DNA from 2 places in the Pelorhabdus rhamnosifermentans genome. Region 2 is predicted to be linked to the other one. Evidence: riboswitches for the same ligand, from Rfam matches in the RefSeq annotation. Region 2 holds a riboswitch; the other holds the start of a gene.
What was found. A riboswitch is a leader RNA that binds a small molecule or an ion and turns the genes downstream of it on or off. The one in region 2 is predicted to bind ZMP and ZTP.
Positions count from the first base shown of each region.

Region 1: another riboswitch for ZMP and ZTP. It lies ahead of pflB (formate C-acetyltransferase); the one in region 2 lies ahead of folP (dihydropteroate synthase).

Region 1 covers NZ_JAHGVE010000004.1:206,796-211,958, reverse strand. The annotation lists gene Ga0466249_RS07130 (sigma-54 interaction domain-containing protein) at 1-43, opposite strand, end outside; gene pflA (pyruvate formate-lyase-activating protein) at 355-1,086, opposite strand; gene pflB (formate C-acetyltransferase) at 1,166-3,391, opposite strand; ZMP/ZTP riboswitch at 3,471-3,550, opposite strand; gene Ga0466249_RS07115 (TVP38/TMEM64 family protein) at 3,629-4,318, opposite strand; gene Ga0466249_RS07110 (hypothetical protein) at 4,401-4,637, opposite strand; gene Ga0466249_RS07105 (M48 family metalloprotease) at 4,709-5,163, opposite strand, start outside.
Region 2 covers NZ_JAHGVE010000002.1:148,594-153,756, reverse strand. The annotation lists gene Ga0466249_RS03955 (DHA2 family efflux MFS transporter permease subunit) at 1-441, opposite strand, end outside; gene Ga0466249_RS03950 (TetR/AcrR family transcriptional regulator) at 505-1,104, opposite strand; gene Ga0466249_RS03945 (hypothetical protein) at 1,335-1,802, shown strand; gene folE (GTP cyclohydrolase I FolE) at 1,956-2,516, opposite strand; partial or broken gene folP (dihydropteroate synthase) at 2,621-3,387, opposite strand; ZMP/ZTP riboswitch at 3,505-3,581, opposite strand; gene Ga0466249_RS03930 (helix-turn-helix domain-containing protein) at 4,264-4,596, shown strand; gene Ga0466249_RS03925 (ClbS/DfsB family four-helix bundle protein) at 4,739-5,163, opposite strand, start outside.

The DNA.
Region 1 (5,163 bases), on a different contig from region 2:
GTGAATTGCGAACATAGGTTACCACGCCGATACTTTTCATCATTCTCACACAATCCCTCTTTATTATTTTAATTCTAAATTCCGTCCAGAATACAAAAAACCTTTTTTATCTTTGCCCTATTTCGCTAATTTTCGACAGACGCCTTTACCAAACAATAGATCCACCAGAACAAGCAAAAAGCAGTATAGATGTCGACAAACACCTACACTGCTCCATATACCTGGGTTACTTATATTACTTTAACAGGGCTTTAATTTCTTCAGTGCCACCTCAGTAACCATGGGCGACGAAATCAGAAAGAAAAAGGTAATAATCTTTTTCTTTTTATGATGAATTTTTATCAGCAATTTGTTTCATTCTACGCCTATAACCTGGATGCCTTGCTCATTTAAAATCGCCTTAGCAATGTTTAAATCTTCAGCATTAGCTTCTCTTATCGAAGTTAATGTATATTTTTTACCGAGCTTTTCCCACTTTTCTAATCCCAATGTATGATAAGCTAAGAGCTCTACAGATGCACTGCCTGGCAAGGACTTCACTAATTCTGCTAATTGGTTCATATCTGAAGTCGCATTATTTACATCAGGAATAATGACATAACGAATAATCAGCGGTAGCTGACTTTCGGCTGCATAACGAAGATTGGCTAAGATCGCATCGTTTGACAGGACAGTTAATGTTTGATGTTTCACCGGTTCAACAGCTTTAATACTAAATTGAATGGTATCTGTATAAGGTAAAACCATCTTTAGATTTTCTAAAGGTGCGCAACCCGAGGTATCAATGAGAGTATGAATTTTTCGCGCATGGCAATTTTTGAATAATTCAGTTACAAATTCGGCTTGCATCAATGGCTCTCCACCACTTACCGTAATACCGCCTCCAGAGCGCTCATAAAAGTTTCGGTATTTTTCTACATCAGCCAGAACAGTTTCTACTGTAATCGTTTGGTTTCCTTGCTCCCATGTATCCGGATTATGACAAAAAGAACAGTGCATAGGACAGCCGCTTAAAAATAGTACATAGCGAATGCCTGGACCATCAACTGTCCCAAATGTTTCAATGGAATGAAAATATCCCTTCATTTTATCTAACCCCTCACCGATACATATTTAACCATTCGGAAATTTTAGTGGAAATTCTGTTGATTGTGTAGAGTAGATATTACATAGCCTGATAAAAAGTTCTACTAATTACTTCGCGTTGATGCTCAGGACTTAACTTTACAAAATTTACAGCATAACCTGACACACGAATCGTTAGTTGGGGATATTTTTCCGGGTGAATCATGGCATCTTCTAAAACTTCTCGATCAAGAACATTCACATTAATATGATGGCCTTGCTGCATAGCATAACCGTCAAGTACAGCAGCAAGATTATCTACCCTATTTGTCGAACTTTTTCCAAGTGCTCCTGGAACCGCTGAAAAAGTATAGGAAATACCATCACGACAATCTTCATAAGATATTTTGGCCACAGAATTCATGGCAGCCAAGGCTCCCCGCGCATCACGTCCATGCATGGGATTTGCACCTGGTGCAAAAGGTTGTCCACTTTGACGTCCATCAGGAGTAGAACCGGTTTTTTTACCATACATAACGTTTGAAGTAATTGTGAGCACAGACAAGGTATGTCTGGCATTCCGATAAGCGGGATGTTGTTTTAAGTTGTGAGAGAATTCAGCTGTAATTTCTTTAACAAAGCGATCTACTCTGTCATCATCGTTGCCAAAACAAGGAAAGTCGCCAGTAATTTTAAAATCAACAGCAATGCCTTGTTCATTTCGCACAGGCTGTACCTTAGCATAACGAATGGCACTTAACGAATCCGCTGCAACAGATAATCCAGCAACCCCAAAAGCCATGAGTCGTTCTACGTCTGTATCATGCAAGGCAAGCTGTGACCGTTCATAAGCATACTTATCATGCATGAAATGGATGACATTCATTGTATTGACATATAATCCAGCCAACCATTCTAAAACGATGGAATAATTTTTTCTTACCTTATCATAATCAAGGTATTCGTCCTGAAGGACAGGGAGCACGGGCCCGACTTGGTCACCTTTTTTCTCATCGCGGCCACCATTAATGGCAAGCAATAAGGCCTTAGCCAAATTCGTTCTGGCACCAAAGAACTGCATCTGTTTGCCTACTTTCATTGCTGATACACAGCAGGCAATAGCATAATCATCACCATAGTCCATACGCATAATATCATCATTTTCATATTGAATAGCACTTGTATCGACAGACACTTTAGCACAAAACTTTTTAAAGGCGGCAGGTAACTTTGTTGACCACAATACAGTCAGATTCGGTTCAGGCGCTGGACCTAAATTATATAAAGTATTTAAAATACGATAAGACGTACGTGTCACTAAGGTTCGTCCATCTTCCCCCATACCGCCAATAGCTTCTGTCACCCAGAGCGGATCACCAGCAAATAATTCATTATATTCTGGTGTACGCAAATGACGTGCAAGACGCAATTTTATTACTAATTGATCAATCAGTTCTTGTGCTTCTTCTTCTGTTAATACCCCTTGTGCCAAATCACGCTCAATATATATGTCAAGAAAAGTTGATACACGACCTAATGACATGGCAGCGCCATTTTGTTCCTTAATTGCCGCCAAATAACCAAAGTAAACCCATTGAACAGCTTGCTGCGCATTTACAGCAGGTTGCGTAATATCAAATCCATAACTTTGGGCCATGAGTGACATATCCTGTAATCCAGCAATTTGAGCCATAATTTCTTCGCGCAACTGGATCGCTTCTTGCACCATAGCTCGGCCTTCCATATTTTTCAAGTCAGTTCGTTTTTCAACAATAAGCCGCTCAATTCCATATAAAGCGATACGACGATAATCACCAATAATGCGTCCGCGGCCATAGGCATCAGGCAACCCCGTAATAATGCCTAATTTGCGCACATGTTTCATTTCATCTGTATAAACATCAAAAACAGCTGTATTGTGTGTTTTGCAATGATGATGATAAAGTTCACTAATTTCGGGATTTAACTTATAACCATAAGCCTCGCAGGCTTGTTCTGCCATGCGAATGCCACCATTGACAATGACACTGCGTTTCAACGGTGCATCGGTTTGCAAACCAACGATACTTTCCAGTTTTCTGTCAATATATCCTGGCTTATGTGAAGTAATTGTTGAAACAGTCTGATAATCAACATCAAGTACACCGTTTTTATTCCGTTCCTGATCTAATAAATCACAGCATTCTTTCCATAGTGCACTCGTCTTTATGGTGGGACCACTTAAAAAATTGTCTTCACCACTGTAGGGTTGATAATTATTCTGAATAAAATCACGAACATCAATTTTCTCATTCCAAATTCCTTTAACAAAACCTTTCCATGCCATTATTGCATGACCTCCTCAATTGAATAATTGAATTAACATTGAAGATTGCAACAAAAAGACCCTCTGAAACAAGATCTTGCAATCTCGCCCAGACGGTCGGCATTTCAAGAATGTAGTTCACGTGGTAATCTCCACTATCCGTCAGTTCTACATCCCATTTAATTTTATTTTCATGTCATTATTATATGTTAATAATCTTTATTCGTCAACAAGTAAAAATTGTTATGTAGTCATCCATTATTGCTGCTTTTTCTTTCTCGCTAAAAAATAATATAAAGCGATGGATAAAAAGATGAGGAGTGTAAGCCTCATAACATGATCCTGATAAGATAACAAATCATGACCTAAAGTGACTTCAATCCAGGCAGATGGTAATTTTCCAATAAATGTAGCTAGGGCATAATCAGCAAGGGTAATACTACTTACAGCACCAAGAGCCGTAATAAGACCGGATGGTACATAGGGAATACACCGCGCCACAAGCATAACGCGAAATCCTTGCTTGCCACTAAATTCATCAATTCGTTTCAAGGCATTACTGCGAATAATCACACTATGAGCAACATCATGAAAAAAATATCGCATCAAAATAAAGCTTAAAATGACACCCACTGATTCAGCTAACCACGAAATAATCGTTCCTTCTACTACACCAAAAATCACACCATTAGCAGCTAAGATGAAAATATTTGGCAGTACAGCGACAGTGTTAATAAAAACGATAAGTAAGAAACTAACAATCATGGAATACGGTCCATAAGATCGGATGAAGTGAACACTGCCCCTCACATCACCATGTAGAAGTAAAACATACATCTTTTGAAAAAAAGCAGGATATACCCTAAAGCTAATCCAGACAAGGATAACAAATACAGTAAGTATAATCAATCGAAATACTTTTTGATTAGTATGCTTAGCAAAATTCATCGATAGTTCCTCCTAACCTATTGTAAACCTTGTCATAAACAAAAGAGCAACACCTTACTGTTGCTCTTTTGTTTCTCCAGCCTTATTGCTTTATAGATTCATTTTTCGCCTTTCTTGCTTGCTGACGTGATATTCTTTCCATGTATTTCATGTCTTGCAAGACCAAGCGATTAATGGAATCATATTTGGCAACAATAGCACGGGTTAATTCCTGTTCATCCTGATAATCCCACTCAGAATTACTCTTCTCTAAGGCCAACATCGTAATATCATGAACTCGAATGGCCTTAACAATACTTTTCATATCAAACATCGACATCGTATCGCCCCCTAACCTATTCATATGAAGTTTCTTGTTAAGGGGATACAATTTTATCAATTTACTTTTACCTATTTTTTAATAAGGACGTTAATTTTATCCGCAACCTCTTGGGCTGTATCGCTGTCTCCATCAACAGGTGTAAAAAGAGCTCGATCTCCCATATAGACAGTGCCATTTTGCCCAACAGATACCGTTTCTAGTGTATTGTTATGATATTCTCTGGCAAGTTTACCCGCAATTAAATATGTACGTTCAGCTGCTAAATAACGTTCAGTCTTCGCTGGCGTGATAATCTCAACACCGTCAAGACAAACCGTTTTATCACCTTTTACAGTAACATGGCCATGACTATAATCTGTCATTCTCTTAGAAAAATTATTCACACGGTCGGAAGTCTTAGGATGATTATTGGGACTCACAATTTTGCTCAGTCCATCATGCCATAATTCTCCCAATTTAGAGCGCATAAAAGCCATGGCAGCAGCGCCACCACCCGGATTATAGCCTGCAGCAACAGCATTAT
Region 2 (5,163 bases):
AGGACCCATGGCACTGCCGGCAGCAGCCATGGCACCCCAAATGCCTAGAGCCTGTCCGCGCTGTTCAACCGGAAATGTAGCAGCAACAATAGCCATGGCGTTAGGTAAGATCATGCTGGCGCCAATTCCTTGGACAACGCGGGACACTATCATGAATGTGGCAGAAGCGGACATTCCACAGAATAGTGATGCAATAGTGAATAATATCAGGCCGATAATATACAGTTTCTTAGCGCCAAACTCATCCCCGAATTTTCCTGTCAACGGTAGTAAAGCTCCATATGGCAGCATATAACTCAACGAAACCCAGACAACGGAATCTAAATTTAAATTTAGCGCCGCCATAATGTTCGGCAAACCAATATTAACACAACTGCTTACATATGCAGTAAGCACCGTTCCCAAACAAACAGTAATCAGTAATAGATATTTTCGAGCCACAAAAAACACCTCGATTATCAGCATCATGTATGTTTGTACTAACTAACATGCATGACAAAAATTTTATCTCGCTATGCCACGAGCAAAAAGTCGGAGACTATCTTCAAATGATTCATTGTCAGCTTGAGAAGGAGGCTCATTTCTAAGTATGACTCTGCTGATAAAAAAACCAAAACAAAGCCACAGTAAGCTACTCGCCTGGATCCCTGAATCTCCTTTCACGACCTTATCACGTCGTTGCATAGTATCGAAATATTCGGTTAAACGTGTGCGGTTCATAAACCGACGCTTATCCACAGTATCATTAATTTCGGGAATGTTGTTCGCCTCATGGAAGATAATCTGGATAATTTTCAGATTATCAAGTAAAAGGCAAAGGTAGGCTTGAGCGATAAGCTGTATATCGTTTTCCAAGTTTCTGCCTAATTTGCCGGAGGTAAAGAGTTCTTCCAAATAAGACGGAGGTTTGGCACAGACTGTCAGCGCCTCCAGCAACAGTTTTTTCTTGCTTTGAAAATGACGGAATACAGTTATCTCACTAACTCCCGCCGCTTCCGCAATTTGTTTAGTCGTAACTTCTTTAAAACCCATTTTAGCAATTAAATCAATCGTCTTAATTATTATTTTTCCTTTGGTATCTAGTTCTGGCTGCAGCATGCTCATCCGAATCTTTCCTTTGCTAAAGTATGTTTGTACTTACTAACATATTTAGTATAGACATTTTTTTCCTTGACGTCAATACGTGGCAGCGGAGTCAAAAATTACACCCTGCCCATAGTACGGCACTAAAAGATAACGCAAAAAATGGGGAAGGATAATCCCTGTTAAATGAAGAAAGGATTAAACGATATAATCCTATCCATTTCATTAAAATATTCGAAAGGAATATATAAATGAAGAAAAAAATTGTCATTGTCTCATTTACTTTCTTGTCTATACTCCTATTCGTTGGATTTATTATAAAGAATAATTACTCATCCCAGACTCTTCCACCAGAACCTATCGTTTCAGAACCAACGACAGAAACAGTTCTTCCCACTTCAACTAACAATATTCAAACCAAAGTAGCAGAACCCGCTTCCGCGCCTGCTGAATCGGTTTCTCAATCGCAGCCTCCAGAAAACACGCTAACCGAGTCGTTGAACATTACGCCTGGTAAAATACCGCCCCCAGATAATCCGCCTCAAAACTTGGCCGATTATAACTATTCGATTAAAAAAGAGGAGAAAAAGAATTTCGAACTTGCACCTGGGGTGACGGTAAGTAAACGGACTGTTCACATTAAATTAGATCATGATAGTGATAATATTATTGATATTCAAAAAAATTCCCCCAATGTAACATGGAAAAGTAAATTTTAACCACTGCATAAAAACCTGAGTCAATATAAACCGACTCAGGTTTTTATGTAAAGGAAAATAGAATTAGTCTACCACCGATGTATGCAATTGTAATATCTTTTACTAAGTCCTCACAATAATTGATGTAATTCCTGCGCAATATAGAGTTATTTTTTAATTGTTGATAAGCGAGAATACCTCAGCTCTGGTCTTATCATCTTTTCTGAATAATCCACGGACTGCTGATGTAACAGTTTTTGAACCTGGCTTTTTTACTCCCCTCATACTCATACATATATGTTCAGCTTCAATAACAACAGCCACTCCTTTCGGATTCAGGCACTCCACAATGATATCCGCAATTTCTCTGGTCAAACGTTCTTGAAGCTGCGGACGCTTAGCCACACTCTCTACTAATCTTGCCAATTTACTCAAACCAGTTATTTTACCATTCGACGGAATATATGCTACATGGGCTTTGCCGAAGAAAGGGACAAAGTGGTGTTCGCACATGGAATAAAACGGGATATCTTTCACTAAGATCATCTCATCATGGTCTTCGTTAAAATGTACCTCAAGGTACTTTCTGGGGTCTTCTTCTAATCCACCAAATATCTCATCATACATCCTCGCTACACGGTCAGGTGTACCTTGAAGTCCTTCCCTTGCAGGATTTTCTCCTATTGCTTCTATGATCATTGCTACTGCTTCGCGAATTTTTCCCTGATCTATCATTGTCGTCTCCTTGTAATCGGGATATTATCATTACTTTTTATGGTTGTCCTGTTAGTAAAAAAAATCCTCTTTAAACATCGAACTAGGATTTATTTTAATTGAACTCAGATTAATGCTTTAATCACTTTTAGTGCATCGTTCAAAGAACGTACATCATGCGTACGAATATAGTCTACACCCATATAACTTAAATAAATTTCTGCTCCTAAAGTAGCTGATCCTCTCTCATTTACTTTGCGATTGGTAATGTTTCCCAAAAAATGATTTTCGAGAAACTCCAACAAGGATTGGTAAATTAAAATATTCCTTCAATTGTTTTATATTTTTTAAAACATAAATTGGAGATTCAGGATTAGCTCCTAAGAAAAATCCCATCCCCGGATCCAAAATCATTCGTTCCAATGGAATACCTGAATCTTGAAGCACTTTAATACGTTCGATAAAAAAAGCGACCATTCCCTTAAATACTTTTTCAGGTTCAGTCTCAATAACTGTAGCCGGACCAAAACGTTGGATGGAATGCATTATAATAAGTTTACAATTAGATGCTGCTAAATCAGAATAAATTTCAGAATGAGGGAATCCTTGAATATCATTTAAATAATGAACATTATTCTTTAAAGAATATTTTTGAACTTCAGGCTTAAAAGTGTCTATCGAAATTGAAATATTTTGCGATAGCAAAGAATTAACGACGGGTTTTAAACGATTAATTTCTTCTTGCGGCTTCACTTTTTTCGTTTCAGTATTACTAGAAGCGGCCCCTAGATCGATGATATCAGCGCCATCTTCCACAAGCTTAAGAGATTTTTCTATAGCTTTGTTTTGCATCGAGATAAAGTCCGCCATCCGAGAAACTGTCCTCAGTAATATTAAAACTCTCCTCCTTTAAATATCATTTATGTATTTATTAATTATCTATTCTGCCATTTTCTTAATCTAAACCTGTCTTTTTATCCAGCATTGCAAAAAAAAGCAGACTATCTGGGTCATTCGCCCAGACGGTCGGCCTTTTCAGTCATACTCCCTTGTGGTCATCCACATCCGTCAGTAATATGACTCTTAAACATTAAATTACACTCAAAATGTCTTTTTGTCAACGTAAAATCAAAATAGCAACCCCAATTTATTTCAGTAGTGGCGGATTCACATAAGAGCTTCTTCGCAAATGATGGAAACCACCAATCAAGAACAAGTCGAATTAATTTGTTTTCCAGAACTGCAGTTATCTTGAAAAAATGGAAAAGTCAAGAAGCAAACTTGTATTGGTACGAGAAATCATCTTCACCAGCTTTGATTATTACATAAAAAACAGTGTGAATCAAAATCATGTAACACGCTATACCAAGAATTGGCGAAGTTGCTGTAAAAAAGGTTAGGCATAATGGCTATTGTAAGCGAATTCATACTTAACTTTGCCAAAATTTTTTTATCACTGTAGCAGCCATGAGTGATTTATTTTCCTTCCTGCGCCGTAAAAAGGAAAAAGCTGAACAAAAAAATCATCAGATATTTCACAATAAAAAGTAGAGTTAAATTGTAATATTTAAAGTCCACATCAAGATTTTTACAACAACGTAATCAAAATCCAATCCAAAGCCTTCGCATCATCCCCTCCAATACCGTTGCCGCCTGGCACTAGTAAAACAATTTTCCAAAACGTAGAATCAATGGCCCAATTGCCGAACTTCAGGTAATCAACAGAAATTTGGTATGTCCCGGGCTTCTTCGGATCAGAAGCCTTCCATTGCCCAATACGACACTTCAACTTTTAGCAGAAAAAACAGGAATATCCCGAAGTAATTTAAACAGATATGAGAAAGATGAGGTTAAGCCGTCAGCTGATTCAATCGTGATTCTCTGTGATCTCTATAACGTATCAACTGATTGGCTATTAAGAGGAATTGAACCTCAAGCACAAAAAGTCGAGGCCATTTCTGACCCCGACTTAAAAGATATGACAGATATATTAAAGAACTTAATGGAAAGCGACGATTCCGATCTACGCGGTTGGACAAAAATACAGTTTAAGACCACATTTAAAGAATACTACGCCACTCACAAGGAAAAAAAGCCGTGATAAGGATATGCGAAAATTCCAAAAAATACGCATGAAAAAACACCTGCTAATGAGAAATAGCAGGTGTTTCTTTATAAAATCATACCGTACCTCATGAAAAATCCTTTTTAATTGCCAATTCTGCGATATTAATACTTTATTCTTATATTGTTTCCGTTAGATTTTTCCACTTTCTAATCTTAGTTCTAAAACTTTTAAATGGCGCAACCGAATTTATATGTACCCATTTCCACATCGGCCAATTTGCGCGTGTTACTGTCCACTTGCGTACATTTGGCGTAAATAGTTCTTCGTCACTCAATTGACCAATCCAGTCACACCACATTTCGATGCTTTCCTTAAACAAATTTCGTAATTCCTTTAGTGAATATCCACTGTATTCAGCATAAAAAGATTGATAAAGCTGCCCCAACTGGTTCCACTTATAGTCGCGGGAAGGAGTAACAACCTCCTTTCCATTCAACTCATCATTTTCCCATCCCATAATAAGATTTAACCAGCCAAGCTGATATACTATCATTTCTTGTGGTGTCTTATCCACTTCTTTAATTCGGATATCTTTTTTTT